DNA from 4 places in the Salinicola lusitanus genome. Region 1 is predicted to be linked to each of the others. Evidence: predicted binding sites of a transcription regulator. Region 1 holds the regulator's gene; each other region holds the start of a gene.
The links. Region 1 encodes PhoB, which activates phosphate uptake and scavenging genes when phosphate is short. Its sites were predicted from a motif close to TGTCATANNNNTGTCANA; they were not measured.
Positions count from the first base shown of each region.

Region 2: pstS (phosphate ABC transporter substrate-binding protein PstS) is a predicted target of PhoB. The motif match lies at 3,068-3,085, and genes of this name have one in related genera.
Region 3: phnD (phosphate/phosphite/phosphonate ABC transporter substrate-binding protein) is a predicted target of PhoB. The motif match lies at 1,543-1,560, and genes of this name have one in related genera.
Region 4: ugpB (sn-glycerol-3-phosphate ABC transporter substrate-binding protein UgpB) is a predicted target of PhoB. The motif match lies at 2,341-2,358, and genes of this name have one in related genera.

Region 1 is NZ_CP151919.1:1,313,534-1,318,654, reverse strand. Features, by position in the region: gene AAGT95_RS06055 (chorismate lyase) at 1-235, shown strand, start outside; gene ubiA (4-hydroxybenzoate octaprenyltransferase) at 319-1,212, shown strand; gene phoB (phosphate regulon transcriptional regulator PhoB) at 1,358-2,047, shown strand; gene phoR (phosphate regulon sensor histidine kinase PhoR) at 2,056-3,393, shown strand; gene AAGT95_RS06035 (methyl-accepting chemotaxis protein) at 3,623-5,121, shown strand, end outside.
Region 2 is NZ_CP151919.1:4,051,938-4,057,058, reverse strand. Features, by position in the region: gene AAGT95_RS18335 (response regulator) at 1-862, shown strand, start outside; gene AAGT95_RS18330 (STAS domain-containing protein) at 855-1,361, shown strand; gene AAGT95_RS18325 (Bcr/CflA family multidrug efflux MFS transporter) at 1,634-2,848, shown strand; gene pstS (phosphate ABC transporter substrate-binding protein PstS) at 3,175-4,218, shown strand; gene pstC (phosphate ABC transporter permease subunit PstC) at 4,324-5,121, shown strand, end outside.
Region 3 is NZ_CP151919.1:1,818,753-1,823,873, reverse strand. Features, by position in the region: gene zigA (zinc metallochaperone GTPase ZigA) at 1-864, opposite strand, end outside; gene dksA (RNA polymerase-binding protein DksA) at 965-1,396, opposite strand; gene phnD (phosphate/phosphite/phosphonate ABC transporter substrate-binding protein) at 1,639-2,649, shown strand; gene phnC (phosphonate ABC transporter ATP-binding protein) at 2,716-3,513, shown strand; gene phnE (phosphonate ABC transporter, permease protein PhnE) at 3,510-4,328, shown strand; gene phnE (phosphonate ABC transporter, permease protein PhnE) at 4,325-5,121, shown strand, end outside.
Region 4 is NZ_CP151919.1:990,043-995,163, reverse strand. Features, by position in the region: gene ugpA (sn-glycerol-3-phosphate ABC transporter permease UgpA) at 1-659, opposite strand, end outside; gene ugpB (sn-glycerol-3-phosphate ABC transporter substrate-binding protein UgpB) at 930-2,252, opposite strand; gene sbmA (peptide antibiotic transporter SbmA) at 2,409-3,629, opposite strand; gene AAGT95_RS04650 (GntR family transcriptional regulator) at 3,756-4,475, opposite strand; gene AAGT95_RS04645 (amidohydrolase family protein) at 4,683-5,121, shown strand, end outside.

The DNA.
Region 1 (5,121 bases):
TCGGCGCCTGCGCACGCTGGGCGAGCGTTCGCTGGGGAGTTGGCTATTCGCGCAGCCCGACCTGCAACGCGACCCGATCGAGGTGGCGCGAGTCTCCGCGGACGCAGAGGGCGTGTGGCTGCGGCGATCACGTTTCCGGCACGGCAGCATTCAACTGCTGGTGCAGGAGTGCTTCCTGCATGAAATGGCGGAGGACCTGGGCCTGGCTCTCCCGGAACGACGACCGACGGCCTGAACGACGGCTCCCACCTCGAAGCGAGGCCGCAGTTGCAGTAAAGTCGTTGCCGATTCAGAGGCCTTGCCGTTTCGGAGATTCGTATGCCCAGCGCCGGTTCCCCTTCCACGCCCCGCGGCCTCGCCCGCCTGCCGGACTTCCTGCGCCTGACCCGGCTCGACAAGCCGATCGGCACCTGGCTGCTGATGTGGCCGACGCTGTGGGCACTGTGGCTAGCCGCCGGCGGCCTGCCGGATCGCGCCAACCTGATCATCTTCGTGCTCGGCGTCTATCTGATGCGCGCTGCCGGCTGCGTGGTCAACGACTACGCCGACCGCAAGATCGACGGCCACGTCAAGCGCACCCGGGAGCGCCCGCTGGCCACCGGACGCATCCGCGAGCGCGAGGCCAAGATCCTGTTCGCGGCGCTGGTGGCGGCGGCCTTCGTGCTGGTCTGCTTCACCAACCTGGCCACGGTACTGCTCTCCTTCGTCGGGGTGGCGCTGGCCGCACTCTACCCCTTCATGAAGCGCTACACCCACCTGCCCCAGGTGGTGCTGGGGCTGGCGTTCTCGTGGAGCATCCCGATGGCGTTCATGGCGGTGAGTCGCAGCGTGCCGCTGGAGGCGTGGCTGCTGCTGCTGGCCAACCTGGCCTGGACCGTGGCCTACGACACCCAGTACGCCATGGTCGACCGCGACGACGACATCAAGATCGGGGTGAAGTCCACCGCGCGCCTGTTCGGCCGCGCCGACAAGCTGATCATCGGTCTGCTGCAGCTGCTGACCCTGGCGTTGCTGACCTGGGTCGGAGCGCGGCTGGCACTGGGCGGTTTCTTCTGGCTGGGGCTGGCCGCGATGGCGGCGACCTTCGTCTACCAGCAGTGGCTGATCCGGGAGCGCGAGCGCGGCCCCTGCTTCCAGGCCTTCCTCAACAACTTCTGGTCGGGACTCTTGCTGTTCGCCGGACTGGTGCTGGCGCTGTGGCCGCCGGCCTGAAAGGCGCGATTGTCGTAACTGTCATATCGATGTCATATTTTCACGATGTAATCGTCACCGTTCTGTCACGGCCGGTCGCTACGCCCGATGGCGTCATCGACGCCACGCAACAAAGCGAACCGGCGGCTCACTCGAGGCACTGCGCATGAGCTCCAAGACCGTACTCATCGTTGACGACGAAGCATCCATCCGCGAAATGATCGCCGTTGCCCTGGAAATGGCCGATTATCGTGTACTGGAAGCCGACAACGCCCAGACCGGCCACGCCATGGCGCTGGATCAGAAACCCGACCTGATGCTGCTCGACTGGATGATGCCCGGCACCAGCGGCATCGAGCTCGCGCGTCGGCTGAAGCGCGAGGAGGCTACCGCCGAGATGCCGATCATCCTGCTCACCGCCAAGGGTGAAGAGGACAACAAGGTCCAGGGGCTGGAGGCGGGCGCCGACGACTACATCACCAAGCCCTTTTCGCCGCGCGAGCTGGTGGCCCGACTCAAGGCGGTACTGCGCCGGGCCACGCCGCCGGGTATCGAGGAGGCGGTCGAGGTCGAGGGGCTGCGGCTCGACCCCTCCAGCCACCGCGTCACCTCCCATGGTGGCGCCCTGGAGATCGGCCCGACCGAGTATCGTCTGCTGCAGTTCTTCATGACCCACCAGGAACGCGCCTACACCCGCAGCCAGTTGCTGGATCAGGTCTGGGGCGGCAACGTCTACGTGGAAGAGCGTACCGTCGATGTGCATATCCGCCGGCTGCGCAAATCCCTCGGCGAAGCGCACCAGCATCTGGTCCAGACCGTGCGCGGCACCGGCTACCGCTTTTCGGTCAGGGAGTAAGTCAGGACGTGCGCTACTGGATCAACGAACTGTGGCGCCTCGGCTACATGCTGTTCGGGCTCGGCGCCATGGGACTGTTGCTCGGCGAGCTGGGCGACGACCTGCTCGCCGGGCTGGGCTGGGGGCTAGCGGCCGGCCTGGGGCTCTATGTCTTCCTGCACCTGCGCCACGTGCGCATGCTCTATGTCTGGCTGCTGAAGAATCCCCGCGAGGCGCCACCACCCGGCACCGGAGTCTGGGGTGACCTGTTCGATCGCCTGTATCACTATCAGAAAGCCCAGACCCAGCTGCAGCAACGACTGCGCGATATCCTGCGGCGCATCCAGGACTCCTGCGAGGCGATGCGCGACAGCGTGGTGATGCTGGATCCCAATGGCGACCTGGAGTGGTGGAACAGCGCCGCCGGCGACATGCTCGGCCTGCAGCCCGATCACGACCGCGGTCAGCCGATCACCAACTTCCTGCGCGATCCCCGTTTCATCGCCTACTTCGAGACGGGCGACTACCGCGAGCCGCTGCTGATTCCCTCCCCGGTCCAGGCCAATCGTACCCTGCAGTTCCATCTCACCCTGTTCGGCGACAACGAACGCCTGCTGATGGCGCGGGACGTGTCCCGGCTGCATCAGCTGGAGATGATGCGCCGCGACTTCGTCGCCAACGTCTCCCATGAGCTGCGCACGCCGCTGACGGTGCTGGCCGGTTATCTCGAAACCTACTCGGACCACGCCGACCAGCTGCCGACACGCTGGCAGCGAGGCTTCTCGCAGATGCAGGCGCAGACCACGCGCATGCAGAATCTGGTCGAGGATCTGCTGCTGCTCTCCCGGCTCGAGATCGATAGCCCCGACGACGACCGCGATACGCTGGACGTGACGACGCTGCTCGGCGAGATCGTCGCCGATGCCCGGGAGTTGAGCGCCCAACGCCACCAGTTGTCGATAGAAGCCGACGAGTCGCGGCGGCTGCTGGCGAACACCAAGGAGATACGCAGCGCCGTCTCCAACCTGGTCTTCAACGCCGTTCGCTACACACCGGAAGGCAGCACCATCACCCTGCGCTGGAAGCCCTGGCATGACGGCGCCGCCATCGAAGTGGAAGACAACGGCGAGGGTTTCGATCCCATCCATATCCCGCGACTGACCGAGCGCTTCTATCGCGTCGACAAGGGTCGCAGCGCCGCCACCGGCGGCACGGGGCTGGGCCTGGCCATCGTCAAGCACGTGCTGCTGCGCCACGACGCCAGCCTGGAAATCGTCAGCCGCCCGGGGCTCGGCGCGCGCTTCCGCTGCGTGTTTCCCGCTGCCCGACTGGTCGAGCCTGACACAGGGTCGGCGCCGTCCCCCTGAACGGCGCCGTCGCTGCTCACGGCGGACCCTCCTCCCTCCAGGCCGGCATGGCCGCCGAATCGCGTCGGGCAACGTCGGCGTACCCCAATCCGGCCCGATCACGCGCATCGCGGCGAAATCGCACGAATCGATCTCAACCTTGATTAGAACCTGCCGATAAAGTGAGCGGATTATTAGTTTAATCCTCCATATGAATCGACAGATACCTCGGAAAGGAACGGTTTTCGCGATGACGATGCGGCAAAAACTCTGGATCACGGTGGGACTGATGTGGTTCGGTATGCTGGTGCTGGTGGGCTGGATGGCCCTGGAGAAGCGCGATACGTTGATGGCCGAGCGCGTCAGCAGTCTCAAGAGCTTCGTGGCCAGCGCCCAGACACTGGTCGAGCGCTATGTCCAACGCGCCAACGATGGCGAGTTCTCCGAACAAGCCGCCAAGGACTTCGCGCGCAGGAACCTATCGGCGCTGGATCTCGACGGCAGCTATGTCTACGCCTTCGACAGCAACATCCATCTGGTCTATCACCCCAAGCGCGAAATCGGCACGGACATGAGCGGTTTCCGCGACGACAACGGCATCTATTTCTATCGCGAGCTCAAGGCGCTGGCGGACTCCCCCGACGACGGCACCCTGGAGTACACCTCCACCAACGCCGATGGCCAGGACATATCGCGCCTCAACTACGTGCGCTACGTCCCCGAGTGGGACTGGTATCTCGCCGCCAACGTCTATATCAGCGACATCCAGCAGGCGTTCTGGGCCGGCGTGTTGAAGATGAGCCTGATCGCCGGTGCCATCGGCATCATCATCACGCTGATCATGGGCTGGATCATCCGCAACGTGCTGGGCGACCTGGGGGGCGACCCGCGCCAGGCGCGAAACGCGATCCGGGGCATGGCCGAGGGCGATCTCACCACCGCGCTGAAGATCGGCGCCGGCGACCGCCACAGCCTGCTCGCGGCCATCGAGGGCATGCGGATTCACCTGGCCGAATCGATGACCAACGTTCGCCACGCCTCGACCACCATCACCGTCGGCGTGGGCCAGATCCACAGCGGCAACCAGGACCTGGCGGCGCGAACCGAGCAGCAGGCGGCCTCCGTCGGCGAGACGGCCTCCAGCATGGAGGAGCTGACCCAGACCGTGCGCCAGAATGCCGACAACGCCCGCCAGGCGAGCGGCCTGGCCGGTGAGGCCCGCGCCACCGCCGCGGAGGGCGGCGAGATGATGGATCAGGTCGTCTCGACCATGCAGGGCATCACCGACAGCTCGCGCCGGGTCACCGAGATCGTCGGCGTGATCGACTCGATCGCCTTCCAGACCAATATCCTGGCGCTCAACGCCTCGGTGGAAGCCGCCCGGGCCGGCGAGCAGGGTCGGGGGTTCGCGGTCGTCGCCAATGAAGTCCGCACCCTGGCCAGCCGCAGCGCCGAGGCCTCCCGCGAGATCCGCGAACTGATCGACGCCTCGAATCGCAGGATCGATGCCGGTTCCGAGATCGTCGGGCAAGCCGGCGGGACCATTCGTCGTGCCGTGGATTCGGTGGCCCGCATGACAGATCTGATCGAGGAGATCTCGATCGCTTCCGGCGAACAGTCCAACGGTATCGACCAGGTCAACGAGGCCGTCGTGCAGATGGATCACGTCACCCAGCAGAACGCCTCGCTGGTACAGCAGGCATCGGCGGCCGCCGCCACGCTCAATGCGCAGGTGGCGACGCTGGAGCG
Region 2 (5,121 bases), 2.0 Mb from region 1:
GGTCGAACCGCTCAAGCATGTCGACATTCTGCGGCGTTTGATCGAGCGGGCTCTGGAACTGAAACGGCTGTCGCGCGATCACAGCGAGAGCCGGGCCGAGCTCGAGGCGTTGAACGATCGCCTCGAGCGGCATCTCGAGATGCTCCGGGACGACCAGCGGGCGGGCGGGCACGTGCAGCGCAAGCTGCTGCCACCGCCGGGCGTCGTGCACCACGGCGTGCGTTGCGACTACTGGTTCGCGCCTTCGCTCTATCTGTCGGGTGATTTTCTCGATTTTCAGCGCTGTGACGAACGCTACAGTTTCTTCTATTTTGCCGATGTCGCCGGCCACGGCGCCTCTTCCGCCTTCGTCACGGTGTTGCTGAAGTACCTCTGCAATCGCTGGCTGGCCCAGTGGCGAACGCTGCTACCGGAAGCGTTTCCGTCCCGGTGGCTGGGCGAACTCAACCGGGAGTTGCTGGAGACCGGTATCGGCAAGCACGCCACGATCTTTGCCGGCGTGCTGGACCATGAGCGCCGTTTTCTGCACTATGCGCTCGGCGCCCAGTTGCCGATGCCGATTCTCCAGGCAGAGGGACAAAGCGGATACCTGGGGGGAGAGGGGCCCCCGGTCGGGTTGTTTCCCGACGTCGAGTACCCCATCTATGGTTGCCCGTTACCTGAGTCGTTCCGACTCTGGTTCTGCTCCGACGGCATTCTGGAATGTCTGCCGGAGGGGTCATTGAACGCGCGGCTCAAGGAACTCGAGCACCGCACGACACACTGCACCAGCGTCGACGATCTGAGGGAAGGGTTGGCGTTGGGGGATCCCCTGCCGGATGATCTCAGCATGATGACACTGAGTGGTTTCGACCATGATTGAAGGGCGGATAAGAGCGGCCTTCGAGTCGGGCGTATTTGTGCTCAAGCTCTGCGGCGACGTGCGCTTGACGCTATGTGCGACGCTGGACGCCGAGGCGCAACGTCTGGCGGAACTGCCCGGTTTGCGGGCGGTGATGGTCGACCTGCGCGAGGCGACCAACGTCGACTCCACCGCGCTGGGGTTCCTGGCCAAGGTGGCGATGGCCGTGCAGGGGCGTTTGGATGACCCGCCCACGATCATCGCCGAGCACCCGGACGTTCGGCGGATGCTGGACGTCATGGGCTTCGCACGCTATTTCACGCTGCTCGAAGCGCCACTGACCGAGCCGGCGGAGTTGGATGAGCTGCCTCATATCGAGGCCGATGAGCGCGACATCCAGCAGCGGATCCTGGAAGCCCACCGTATCCTCATGCGCATGAGCGAGCACAATCGGCACGAATTCCAACCCTTCGTCGAACTGCTCGAATCGCAGCGCATCGACGCTTCCCCGCACGGTTGAGCCACCCTCGGTCGAGACCCGGCCGTAACGAATGACGAGCGTCGCGACGCGGGTGTCGGCCGTCCGTCGCCCGCGTCGGCGATCCGTGCCATTGACGGGGGGGGCTTCGTGTCGAGGCCGAATCGCCCAGGCCAGGGATGCCCGCCGGGCCGCGAGGTTCTCTTGCGATTCCCTGGGCTATCCCCGTTCGGCGGGGCGAGAGCATTACCAAGGGGCCGGCAGTCGGCGGACATCGAGATCCCTATCCGTGAGACGATCTTGAAGGAGAGCCTGTGACGATCTTGAGTGCCCGGCGGCTGGCGCTGCTGGTGGCTGCCAATACGGCGCTGGCACCGCTGGCGATCGATGCCTACTTGCCGGCGATGCCGGCGCTGGCGTCGTCGATCGGTGCCAGCGTGCACCATACCGAGCTATCGCTGAGCGTCTTTCTGCTCGGATTCGCACTCGGACAGCTGGTCTGCGGTCCGCTGTCGGACCGTTTCGGCCGCAAGCCGATACTGATGATCGGGTTGAGCGTGTTCCTGGTCGCCAGTCTGGCGCTGACCCAGGTCGGCTCGCTGGCGACGCTGTGGGGGTGGCGATTCGTGCAGGCGCTGGGCGGTGGCGCGTGCGTGGTGAACTCCGCCGCCATCGTGCGCGATCGCTTCAGCGGTCGGGAAGCGGCCAAGGTGATGTCGACCATGGTCATGATCCTGATGATGGCGCCACTGGTGGCGCCAGCCATCGGCAGCGCGCTGCTGCACCTGGCGGATTGGTGGTTGATCTTCCTGTTTCTCGCCATCTACGCCGCATTCGTGCTGTGGCTGCTTGGGCGCTATCTCCCCGAGACGCACGGCCGGGATCCGCGAGCACCCTCGGTGCGGCAGATTCTGGGGAACTACGCCAGCGTGCTGCGCCACCGGGAGGCGATGGGCTACATCGGGGCGGTATCGATGTCGTTTGCGGGTATGTTCGCGTTCATCACTGGCTCGCCCTATCTCTATATGGAGCATTACGGTCTCTCGACCACGCTTTATCCCTTCGTCTTCGGCGCCAATATCCTGATCATGGCCTCCTCCAGCCGGCTCAATATCCGGCTGCTGAAGACCCGCACGCCGCAGCAAAACCTGCTGCTGGGCCTTGGGGTCCAGTTGACGGCAGGCGTGCTGCTGGTGGTGATGGTGGCAACGGGGCTGGATTCCATTTTCACGATTGCCCCGCTGATGGTGGTCTTCGTGGGGATGCAGGGGCTGATCAGCCCCAATGCCATGTCCTCGATGCTGGACCACTTCCCCCGCATGAGTGCCACGGCGACGGCGCTGCAGGGCTGTCTGCAGTTCACCTGCGGTGCCGTGTCCGGGGCGCTGGTCGGAGCCTTCGAGCTGGCCAGCGCCTGGCCGACGGTGCTGACGATGCTGGGCGCCACGCTGCTGGGCAACGTCGCGGTGCGAGTGCTGGCTGGACGTGCGCTCAAGCATCGAGCCGCGGCCCCGGACCCGACTCCCTGAGCCGTTACCCGAAGCGGCGCCATCGTTACGCGTTTTGACGCTTGTCATTGAGTTGTCATCCAACCTTGTCATGGTGAGTGCCGCGAAGGTTGTCATCCATGCGCTTAAGGCAGCACCTCGAGAACCATCGACGATTCTGGGGATCCAGCAGATCGTCGGTGGTTTTTTCATTCGGATAATAACGGCTGTCGGAATGATCTTTTTCATCCATGACATGGCTGTCATAAAACTGTCACGGCACTGACGTACGGTGTGCGCTGAGAGTGCTGGCAACCTTCGCAACGTCGTTATCGCTCACGCATCCAAGGTGGAAACAGGATATCGCTATGCTTAAACACGTCTTCGCAACGCTCATTTCCGGATCAATGGTTCTGGGCGCCGCTGGTGTCCAGGCTCAAGACGCCATTACCGGCGCAGGCGCAACCTTCCCGTACCCGGTCTATTCGCAGTGGGCGGACGCCTATCAGGACGAATCCGGCATCGGCCTCAACTATCAGGCCATCGGCTCCGGCGGCGGCATCCAGCAGATTGTCGCCAAGACGGTCACCTTCGGTGCCAGCGACGCCCCGATGACCAAGGAAGAGCTGGACAAGAATGGCCTGATGCAGTGGCCGATGGTCATGGGTGGCGTGGTTGCCGCGTTCCATGTCGAGGGGATCGAGGGCGGTTCGCTCAACCTCGATGGTCCGACACTGGCCGACATCTACCAGGGCAAGATCACCAACTGGGACGATGACGCCATCGCCAAGCTGAACCCGGACATGGACCTGCCCGACACCCAGATCACGCCGGTCTACCGTGCAGAGGGCTCCGGAACCAACTTCCTGTTCACTCACTACCTGTCGCAGGTCAGTCAGGACTTCGCCGACAACGTAGGTGAGGGCAAGTCGGTCGCGTGGCCGGCAGGCGTCGGTGCCAAGGCCAATGCCGGGGTTGCCAGCCAGATCGCCAACACCAATGGTGCGATCGGCTACGTCGAGTATGCCTACGCCGCGCAGAACGACCTGAGCCTGGTGCACCTGAAGAACAAGGCAGACAAGGTCGTCGCACCCAGCATGGATTCGTTCATGGCCGCGGCCGCCAACGCCGACTGGAAGGATGCGCCAGGCATGTATCTGGTGCTGACCAACCAGCCGGGTGACGAAAGCTGGCCGATCACTGGCGCCTCTTTCATCCTGATGCACAAGCAGGTTCAGGACGCGGATGCCGCCAAGCAGGCGCTCAAGTTCTTCGACTGGGCCTACGATAACGGTAACGACATGGCGCAGGATCTGGACTACGTGCCGATGCCGGATAACGTTGCCGACATGGTTCGTGACAGCTGGAGCGAGATCAAGGGCCCGAATGGCGAAGCCGTCTGGACCCAGTGATCCTTGACTGACGTACCGCGACGGCTGGCGGGACAACCGCCTCCGTCGCGGCGCTGTATCAGACGCCGCCCCTGGGCGGTAAGTGGCAAGTGACGAGGAACGAAGATGGCCACCACCAACGCGATTCCCACCAGCGGTCTGGGGCGTCTCAGCGACGCCACTCGCAGGCGGCTGCAACGAAAGGCGCGCATCGATGTGTGGTTCGAGCGCACGTTGTTTGCCTTCGCTTTCGCCGTGTTGCTGCTACTCGGGGCGATCATCGCGTCACTGATGTTCTCCAGCTGGCCCGCGATCCAGCGCTTCGGACTGGACTTCTTCACGGAAAACCGCTGGGCGGCCAATGTCGAAGTCTTCGGTGCACTGCCGGCGATCTACGGCACGCTGCTGACGTCATTCATCGCTATCGTCATCGCCGTGCCGGTCTCGTTCGGCATCGCGATCTTCCTGACCGAGCAGTGTCCAGGGTTCCTGCGCCAGCCGCTGAGCACCCTGATCGAACTGCTGGCGGGAATTCCTTCGATCATCTATGGCATGTGGGGCATGGAGGTGCTGGCGCCACTGCTGCGCACCTGGTTCCCCTCGGTCTTTCCCGCCGGCACCGGTCTGGCGACGGCGGGCATCATTCTGGCGGTGATGATCATTCCCTTCATCACGGCCGTATCACGAGATGTCATCAATACGGTTCCGGCGGTCATGCGCGAATCCGCCTATGGGTTGGGCTGCACGACCTGGGAGGTGACACGACGGGTCATCCTGCCTTCGGTGAAGGGGGGACTGGTCGGCGGCGTCGTGCTGGGACTGGGGCGTGCGCTGGGGGAAACCATGGCGGTGACGTTCGTCATCGGCAACAACCTGTTCCTCAACACCACCCTGACAGGGCAGGGAACCTCGATCGCGGCACTG
Region 3 (5,121 bases), 510 kb from region 1:
GTGCAACAGCTCGAAGAAGCGCTGCGGGTGGAACGGCCGGCGCGCTTCGAAGCTGAAGCTGCTGATGCCGTACTCCTCGGTCTCGGGGACATGCTCGCCGCGCAGCTCCTTGAGCCAGCCCGGGGCGAGCTGGGCCTTATCGAAACTGAAGCGGCCAGTATCGAGCACCCGATCCAGGGCGATCTGGCCGTGGCTGATGGCGTGGATCTCGGCGTCCGGATTGAGGGTTCTGAGCACCGCCTCGACTTCGGCGAGCTGAGCAGCGTCGATCAGATCGCTCTTGGAGATCAGCAGCACGTCGCAGAACTCGATCTGGTCGACCAGCAGGTCGGCGACGTTGCGCTCGTCCTCCTCGCCCAGGCTTTCACCGGCCTCGGCCAGCGATTTGGCCTCGTAGTACTGGGTCAGGAAGTTGGCGCCGTCGACCACCGTGACCAGGGTATCCAGGCGCGCCACCTGCGACAGGCTGCGGCCGTGTTCATCCTCGAAGGTGAAGGTCTCCGCCACCGGCAGCGGCTCGGAGATGCCGGTGGACTCGATCACCAGGTAGTCGAAGCGCCCCTCCTCGGCGAGGCGATTCACCTCGATCAGCAGGTCTTCGCGCAGGGTGCAGCAGATGCAGCCGTTGCTCATCTCGACCAGCTTCTCTTCGGCACGGTTGAGATCGACTTCGCGCTCGACCAGGGCGGCATCGATATTGATCTCGCTCATGTCGTTGACGATCACCGCGATACGGCGGCCGTCACGGTTGTTGAGCAGGTGGTTGAGCAGCGTGGTCTTGCCGGCGCCGAGAAAGCCGGACAGCACGGTGACGGGAAGCGGCTGCGCCATGGGGCGCGGTTCACTCGGTGTTTTTTCACTCATGATCGTTTCCTCACGGCATCGGTCGTTGCCAGGACGCGGCTGGTGCGGCGCGTGTCAGGGCCGCGGAGCCGTAGCGCCTCTCACGCTGCAGCGTTTGGAGTCAGGCGCTGCGGCGCTTGGCATAGTGGTGTTCGCGCTGCTCCTGGCGCTGCTTGGCCTCCAGGCAGAGCGTGGCGGTGGGTCTCAGCAACAATCGTCGCAGGCCGATCGGCGCGCCGGTCTCTTCGCAGAACCCATAGTCGCCCTCGTCCAAGCGCTTCAGGGTACCGGCAACCTTGCGCAGCAGCCGGGTCTCGCGGTCGGCCTGACGCAGCAGCAGACGCAACGTCTCCTCGTTGGCGGCCAGATCGGCCTCGTCGCCGACGCCACGGCTGTCGACGATGGTGCGGCGAGTCTCTTCAAGCGCGACTTCAAGATCCGCCTGCTCCGCCAGCAGACGCCGTCGAAAGAAGTCGAGCTGAGCCTCGTTCATGTAGGCATCCTCGGGCATGGCCAGCAGTTGGCTCTCTTCCTCGATAAGCGGTGACGGCATGGCGATCTCCTCCGGAGCGTCCTGGCCAATTAATGTTATAACATAACAATAAAAACACCAACACTCTTCTTTTCTGCTCGGAAACGAACATGAAACGCAGTCATTAGCGAAAGTCGTATGCGCTTTACGGCGGATTTTGCGCACACTGTGACAAAACCATGACACCCAAAGCGCCTCCAAAGAGATCGACAAATCGCGCAGCCGGTGTCGCCTATAACAACCTCCGCTCCAGGAGATCCGCCATGCTACGACGCCTCGAATCCTCCAGCTCCCCCTCGCTGCGCCTGCCGCTTTCCCTGCTGACCACGCTGCTGCTCGGCTGCGGCCTCGCTCTCTCGGCTCAGGCCGCCGATGCGTGCCCGCAACGCGGGGACCTGGCGCCCATGTACTGCGACGCCGATGGCGATCTGGTCGCCGATGCGCCGACCGACGAATCCCAGTATCTCGATCCCGATCCGCTGGTCTTCGCCTATACCCCGGTCGAGGACCCGGCGATCTACGCCGATATCTGGGAGCCGTTCATCGAGCACCTCCGCGACGTCACCGGCAAGGACGTTCGCTTCTACGCCGTGCAGTCGAATGCTGCCGAGATCGAAGCGATGCGCAGCGGGCGCATCCAGGTCGCGGGCTTCTCCACCGGGCCGACGCCGTTCGCGGTCAACCTCGCCGGGGCGGTGCCGTTCGCGATCATGGGCAGCGACGACGGCGAGTTCGGCTATACCTTGCAGGTCTACACCCGCAAGGACAGCGGCATCGACGAGTTGAGCGATCTCAAGGGCAAGCGCGTCGCGCACACCTCCCCCACCTCCAACTCCGGCAACCTGGCACCGCGTGCCCTGTTCCCGAAGCAGGGCATCACCCCCGACGAAGACTACGAAGTGGTCTACTCGGGCTCCCACGACCAGTCGATGCTGGGCGTGGTGGCGGGGGACTACGACGCGGCACCGGTCGCCTCCGAGGTGGTCGATCGGATGGCCGAGCGGGGTCTCTACGACCCGGAAGAGGTCAAGATCGTGTTCGAGTCCAAGCGCTTCCCCACCACCTCCTATACCTATGCCTACAACCTCAAGCCCGAGCTGATCGACAAGATCAAGGAGGCCTTCTTCAGCTTCGACATGAACGGCACCGAGCTGGGCGAGGAGTTCGACGGCGTGACCAAGTTCGTCCCGGTCACTTACCAGAAGGACTGGGAAGTCATCCGCGACATCCAGGATGCCAACGGCGTCGTCTACTCCCAGGAAAACGTCGAGTAATCCGCCGACCCACCAGACGGCGCCATCGGCCATGAAGGCCGATGGCGCCGTCACAGAGGATCTCCCATGCTGCGCATTCAGAATCTGATCAAACGGTACGGCCATGGCGAGCCGGTGCTGCGCGGGCTCGATCTCGACGTTCCCGGAGAATCGGTGGTATCGATCATCGGCGCTTCGGGGGCCGGCAAGAGCACCCTGCTGCGCTGCATCAACCGACTGGTGGAACCCACGGAAGGCAGCATCGAGCTCAACGGCCTGGAGTTGACGCATCTCAAGCGTGAAGAGCTGCGCAAGGCGCGCCGGCGCATCGGGATGATCTTCCAGGGCTTCAACCTGGTGGATCGCCTGACGGTGATGGAGAACGTCCAGTGCGGGAGGCTGGGTTACATCCCCTACTGGCGGGCGGCACTGCGCAAGTACCCGGCGGAAGACATCGAACGCGCCTACCACCTGATGGAGCGCGTCGGCATCGCGCACTACGCCAACAAACGCGCCGATGCGCTCTCCGGTGGCGAACGTCAGCGTGTCGGCGTGGTTCGGGCGTTGATGCAGCAACCGGAAATTCTGCTCGCCGACGAGCCCACGGCCTCGCTGGATCCGGTGAGCTCGCGCCAGATCATGGAGCTTCTGCAGACGCTCTCCCAGGAGCTGTCGCTCCCGGTACTGATCAACATCCACAACGTGGCCGAAGCGCGGGAATACACCCAGCGCATCGTCGGCATGCGATTCGGCAAACTGATCTTCGACGGCGTTCCCGCCGACCTGGATCAGGAGGCGATGGATGCCGTCTACAGCGGCACGCCGGGGGAAGCACGTCAGCAGGCCGAGAGCGGTCCGGCCCACTCCCCGGCGGTGGTGTCATGAGCACCAGCACCGATCAGACGGTCCCGTCGTCACGGCGACACTGGAGCAAGCCACCGTTCATCGCCAATCCAGTGCTGCGTTGGGGGCTGGTCGTCGGCGTCGCGATCTACGCCGTGTGGGCGATCTCGATCCTGCCGTTCGATCTCGATCGCATCAGCCAGGGCATGACCCGTGCCGCGCGGATCTTCTCCGGCGCCTTTCCGCCCAACTTCGACCGCTATGAGCTGCTCATCGACGGCTTCCTCGAAAGCCTGCAGATCGCCATCCTGGCGACACTGCTCGGTCTCGCGTTGAGCGTTCCCATCGCCTTCATGGCGGCCCGCAACATCGCCGCCAGGCCGATCTACATGATCGGCCGGGCCATCATCATCCTCGCACGCAGCTTCCATCCGGTGATCGTGGCGATCCTGTTCGTCAAGGCGGTGGGGTTCGGTCCGGTGGCCGGGATCCTGACGCTGACGCTCTACTCGATCGGCTTCGTCGCCAAGATGCTGGCCGAGCGAATCGAGGAGATCGACTGGGGTCAGGTGGAAGCGCTACGTGCCAGCGGCACCCGCTATATCAGCGTGCTGCAGTTCGCCGTGCTGCCGCAGATCATGCCGCGCCAGATCGGTCTCGGCATCTATCAGCTCGACAGCAATCTGCGGGCGTCGGCGGTGGTCGGCATCGTCGGCGCCGGCGGCATCGGCTCGACGCTGATGAACGCTTTCGGCCGCTACGACTACGACTTCGCCCTGGCGATCACGCTGGTGATCATCGGCGTGATTCTGGTCAGCGAAGCGATCAGCGGTCGGATCAGGAGGAACATCGGATGACCCAGCAGACCGTTGCCGAGCGCACCTGGGCGCGCTATACCCCGCAGCAGCGCTGGAAGCGCTTCCTGACAATGCTGGTCGTGGCGGCGGCCGTGGTGTGGGCGGTGGAGAGCATCGATATCATCTGGCCCTGGGTGTGGGATGCCCCGGCCCAGGTCGGTGACCTGTTCGGACGCATGGTGCCGCCGGACGTGAGCAACCTGCGGGCGATTCTTTGGGCCCTGGTCGAGACGCTCAACATCGCCACCATCGCCACGTTCGTGGCCATCTTCCTGTCGCTGCCGATCGCCTACATCGCGGCCCAGAACACGACCCCCAACCGTTTCACGCTATGGCTGGGGCGTTTCATCCTGGTCTCGAGCCGCTCGGTCAACACGCTGATCTGGGCTCTGCTGTTCGTGGCGATCTTCGGCCCCGGCGTGCTGGCCGGGATCATCGCGATCATGTTCCGGTCGATCGGCTTTCTCGGCAAACTGCTGGGCGAGGCGATCGAGGAGATCGATCGCCGTCCGGTGGAGGCGCTGGAAGCGACCGGCGCCTCGCGGGCCAAGGTAGTGCTCTACGCGATCGTGCCGCAGGTCATGCCGACTTTCTTCGCGGTCGGCATCCTGCGCTGGGACATCAACCTGCGCGAGTCGACCGTACTCGGCCTGGTCGGCGCCGGCGGAATCGGCGTGATCCTGCAGGGCGCCATCGACACGCTGGCGTGGCAGACCGTCGCCACCATCCTGCTGGCGATCATCGCCCTGGTCATCCTGGGCGAAGCGCTCGCCGCCTGGCTACGCAAGAAGGT
Region 4 (5,121 bases), 320 kb from region 1:
CTGTTCATCACCAGCAGGAAGAAGGCGGTCGGCGACAGCAGCGGCAGGGTGATGCCGAAGAAGCGCCGGAACGGCCCGGCGCCGTCGATGGCGGCGGCCTCGAGCAGCGAGGCGGGGATCATCTGCAGCCCGGCGAGAAAGAACACGAAGTTGTAGCTCATCTGTTGCCAGATCGAGGCGATCACCACCAGCGCCAGCGCCTGGCCGGGGTCGAGCTGGGCATCCCAGTGCACGCCGAAGACGCCCAGGGCGTGGGTCAGCACGCCGAGCACCGGGTCGAACATGAACAGCCACAGAAGCCCCGCCACCGCCGGCGCCACCGCATAGGGCCAGGTGAGCAGCACCCGATAGAGCCTGGCGCCATGGAGCACGCGGTCGGCGAGCACCGCCAGCAGCAGTGCCAGGCCCATGGCGCCCGCCGCCACCAGCAGGCTGAACAGCGCGGTGACGCCGAAGGCGTGCCAGTAGCCGGGGGAGCTGAGCACGTGCTGAAAGTTGGCGAGCCCGACGAAGCGCTCGCCGAGGCCGAAGGCATCCTGCACATAGAACGCCTGGCGCAGCGACTCGGCGGCGGGCCAAAAGAAGAAGATGGCGACCACCGCGAGCTGGGGCGCCAGCAGCAGCCAGGGAGTGACGGAGTGACGTTCGAAAGTGGTCATCTTGATCGGCACAGCGGGCGGCTTGCGCCGCCCGCTTTCAGGGACTCGACAGGAGAGAAGGACATCTCAGGCGCTTAGGGTTTGGACACAAAATCAGCGCGCGCAGGTCGTTTTCGTACGCAGCCCTTAGAGGGTGTTTACAAATTCGACGAGCGAAGGCGAGACAAGGCGAAATCGGCCGAAAAGACGGAGTTTACGGGGTGTAAATGAGTACTTTGAGGTCGATTTCAACGCCGTATCGTCGAGCGCAGGCATTTTGTAAACACCCTCTTAGTTCGAGACGCTGCGCTCGAACTGCTCGAGCTCCGCATTGCCACGCTTGGCGGCGGTGGTCAGCGCCTGGGCAGCGGTCTCGCTGCCGTTGAACGCCTTCTCCAGCTGCTCGGCGATGATATTGCGGATCTGCGGCATGTTGCCCAGGCGCAGGCCGCGGCCGTTGTCATCCGGCGTGCCCCGGGTCAGCTGGTCGATCGCCACGCTGGCGCCCGGCGTCTTGGTGTAGAAGCCCTCTGCTTTCAGCTGCTCGTAGGCCGCGGTGGTGATCGGCACGTAGCCGGTGAAGCTGGCCCAGTCGGCCTGTACCGCCGGCGAGGAGAGGAAGTTGAGGAACTCGGCCACGCCCTGGTAGACCGTGTCCGACTGGCCCTGCATGACCCACAGCGAGGCGCCGCCGATGATCGAGTTCCTGGGCTGGCTCACCGCCTCGGCGTCATAGGGCAGCGGGGCGATGGCGAAGCCGAACTTGCCCTTGGCGGCTTCCTGAATGCCGGCGCGCGAGGCCGAGGAGGTGGTCAGCATGGCGCAGCGACCCGACTGGAAGCGCTTGGTGCCGCTGTCGGCGCGACCGCCATATTCGAAGGCGTGGCTCTTCTGCCACTCGGCCAGATCCTGGATATGGGCCACCGTGGCCGGCTGCTGGTCGAACACCAGGCGGGCATCGCTGCCGTTGAAGCCATTGGCCTGGGTGGCGAAGGGCAGGTCATTGATCGCGCTGAAGTTCTCCAGCTGGGTCCAGCTCGGCCAGGCGGTGGTCAGGCCGCACTCGGCAGCGCCGCTCTCGACCAGCTTGTGGGCGTCCCTGCCGAGCTCGGCCCAGGTCCTGGGCGGCGTCTCGATGCCGGCCTTGGCGAAGGCGTCCTGGTTGTAATAGAGCACCGGTGTGGAGGAGTTGAACGGCATCGACAGCATATGACCGTCGCTCGAGGTGTAGTAGCTCTTCACCGCCGGCAGGAAGGCGTCGGGATCGAACGGCGTGCCGGTGTCCTGCATCAGCTGGTAGACCGGATAGATCGCGCCCTTGGCGCTCATCATCGTTGCCGTGCCGACCTCGAACACCTGGGTGATCGCCGGCGCCTGGCCGGCGCGGAAGGCGGCGATGGTCGCGGTCAGGTTGTCGCTGTAGCTGCCCTTGTAGACGGGCTTGACCACATACTCGTCCTGGGAGGCGTTGAATTCGTCGGCGATGGCGTTGACCTTCTCGCCGAGCGCGCCCTCCATGGCGTGCCACCAGGTGATGGTGGTGGCCGCCTGGGCCGAAGTGGACAGCGATAGCGCGGTGACAGCGACGAACGGAAGCAGTTGGACAAGGCGCACGATGACATCTCCTGACAGAGCGTTACAGGGTGTGTTGCGTACCCTAGGGCGGCACGATGTCAGGAGCGTGGCAGTCGGATGTCACTCGGGTGACGGCGTTGTGACAGGGCCAGGGTGACGGCGCGGCAGGACGCTGCGCGCGCCCTGCCGCGCCGTTCAGGTCGTCGCCTGGGGAGCCGGCGTGTGTTCGATCACCCGTTCGAAGGTGCGCAGGCGTTTGACGATCGAGAGCAGCTCGATGATGGTCGACCAGGAGTTGACCAGATACTGGAAGGAGTCGCGCACCTGGCCGAACACGTTGAGCACCTGCTGGAGCAGGCCGAGGGTGAGCTTGCCGGCGACGATCGATGGCGTCAGCACCACGAAGGCGAAGATCGTGTCCGCCTGCAGGTAGAAGATGCGGGCGATATTGAAGTAGGCGTAGTGCCAATAGAGCCGGAAGTAGTTGCGCCGTACCGCCTGATACAGCTCCGCCACGGTGGCCGGCCGGGCGCGCTCGGCATCGTCCTCGCCGTAGACCAGCTCCTTGCGGTAGGCCGCCTCCACCCGCTGGTTGCGAAACTCGAGTCCGGGCAGCTTGACCCCCACCAGGGCCAGGAACAGGGTGCCGAACACGGACCAGACGATCGCCGCCCACACCAGCGCATCGGAGACATGACCGACCAGCGGCAGTTCGGTGATGTGCTGCGACATCGTGACCAGCAGCGGTAGAAAGGCGATCAGCGTCAGCACCGCCTTGAGCAGGTTGACGCCCAGCCCTTCCAGCGTGGTCGAGAAGCGCATGGTGTCCTCCTGCACGCGCTGGGCAGCGCCCTCCACGTGTCGAAGCTGCGACCAATGCGCCATGTAGTAGTCGTTCATCGCCGTGCGCCAGCGAAAGATGTAGTGGCTGACGAAGAACAGGTTGAATACACCCACCGTCACCGCGACGAAGGCGATGCCGGCAAAAGTGAGCATCTCCCGGTAGAGGTCCTGCGCAGTGACGTCGCTGCCGCCGGCGAGCGCTTGCTGCACCATGTCCCAGAACGGGCCATACCAGGCGTTGACCGCAACGCTGGTCTGGACCGAGAAGTAGGTCATGAAGACGATCAGTGCGCTACCCAGGATCGACCAGTACTGCCACCGGTGCGGGGCGAAACGAAACCACACGGCGCTGAACAGCCCGACGCAGAGCGCGTAGTAGAGATAGAACCAGAGAAACGACGCCGACCAGAATCGCGAGACGCCGATCGGCAGGGAGGCCTCGTCTGCCGGCGACAGCCCGATGGCGGCACCCCACCCGCTGGCGGTGGACTCCCACAGGACGATGGCGAACAGCGCCCATCCCAGGGCAGTGACGAAGAAAAGCGATGGCTTGGGGAAGAACGATCGGAACACGGTGACGGCCCTGCAATTGGCGATGAACGGCGACGCGGCACCATGACGGCGCGGCGTCGGTCACTCATCGACCGCGAACCGGTTGTTACGTTCCCTTACGAGCGCCGGCGGCCAGGGCCATTCGCCTCAGGAAATGTCGACCTGATAGCGGAACGTGGTGGCGGCGCCACGCGAACGCCGGTACTCCAGCGGCGTGCGATCGTAGCCGAGCGCCAGCCGCTCCACCATGACGACCGGTTCCCCGGTGCCGATACGGAGGATGTCGGCGAGAGCTGCTTCGGCAGTCTCGACGGTGAGCGTCTCCCGCGCCGAACCGATCAACTGGCCACAGTGCGATTCATAGAACGGGTAGAGCAGGTTGCCGAAATCCGCGATATCGATGTGCATCAGGGCATCGAAACGGGCGGCTGGCAGCCAGATATCCTCGTGCAGCAGCGTCGCTCCGTCGAGCTGGCGGATCCGCTCCAGGCGGATGGTCTCTTCGGCCACCGCCAGTTCCAGCGCCTCCGCGATATCCTTGGCGGCGGGTTCCAGCTGGCGCGAGAGGATGCGGCTCTTGGGGATCCGGCGATCACCACGAGCGTCTACCTGGCGGAAGAAGCGGAACAGCGACCCCTCGAAATTGGGGCGAAGGATGAAAGTGCCACGCCCTTGGCTCCTCTTCATCAGGCCATCCTGGACCAGGGTGTCCACGGCCTTGCGCAGCGTGCCGACGGCGACGCCGTAGTGCCTGGTCAGCTCCGCCTCGGTCGGTATCGCGACACCGGGTGTCCACTCTCCTGCAGCGATTCTGGCCAGCATGTCGTCACGTAGACGTTGATAGAGCGGCAGGCGTTCGTCTGTCATCGAGCTCGTTCCCCTCATGAATGGTTTCCCTCCGCTCTGTTTCAAACAAATGTATCACTTTGTTGCCATCTTTAGTCGTAGACCCTGCGGACTGCGACTAATGGGGTGTATGCTCTGACCGAGTTTATTCATATAGTTGAATAGATATATATAGGTCGAACCATTCGTTCGCCGTCAAGTGTTCACGCCATTCACCAAGGGCCTCTCATGACGCAACCCGCTACCGTCGCGCTGACCGGCGTCGATACCCATGCGCACATCTTCCGGCAGGACCTGCCACTGGCGGGCGACCGTCGTTATAGCCCGGCGTACGACGCCACCATCGAGCAGTATCTGGGGCATCTCGATCATTGCGGCCTCTCCCATGGCGTGCTGGTACAGCCCAGCTTTCTCGGTACCGACAACAGTCACCTGGTTTCGGCACTGCGTCGGTTTCCGCAGCGTCTGCGCGGTACGGCGGTGGTGGCGCCTGAAGTATCCAATGACGAACTCGATGAGCTGGCGGAGTCAGGAGTCGTCGGCATCCGGCTCAATCTGATCGGGCAGCCTCTCGAGGATTATCGTAGTCCGCCATGGCGCGCGCTATTCGCCAGAATAGCTAAGCGTGGCTGGTCGGTGGAGATCCAGCGGGGGATGGAGGACCTGG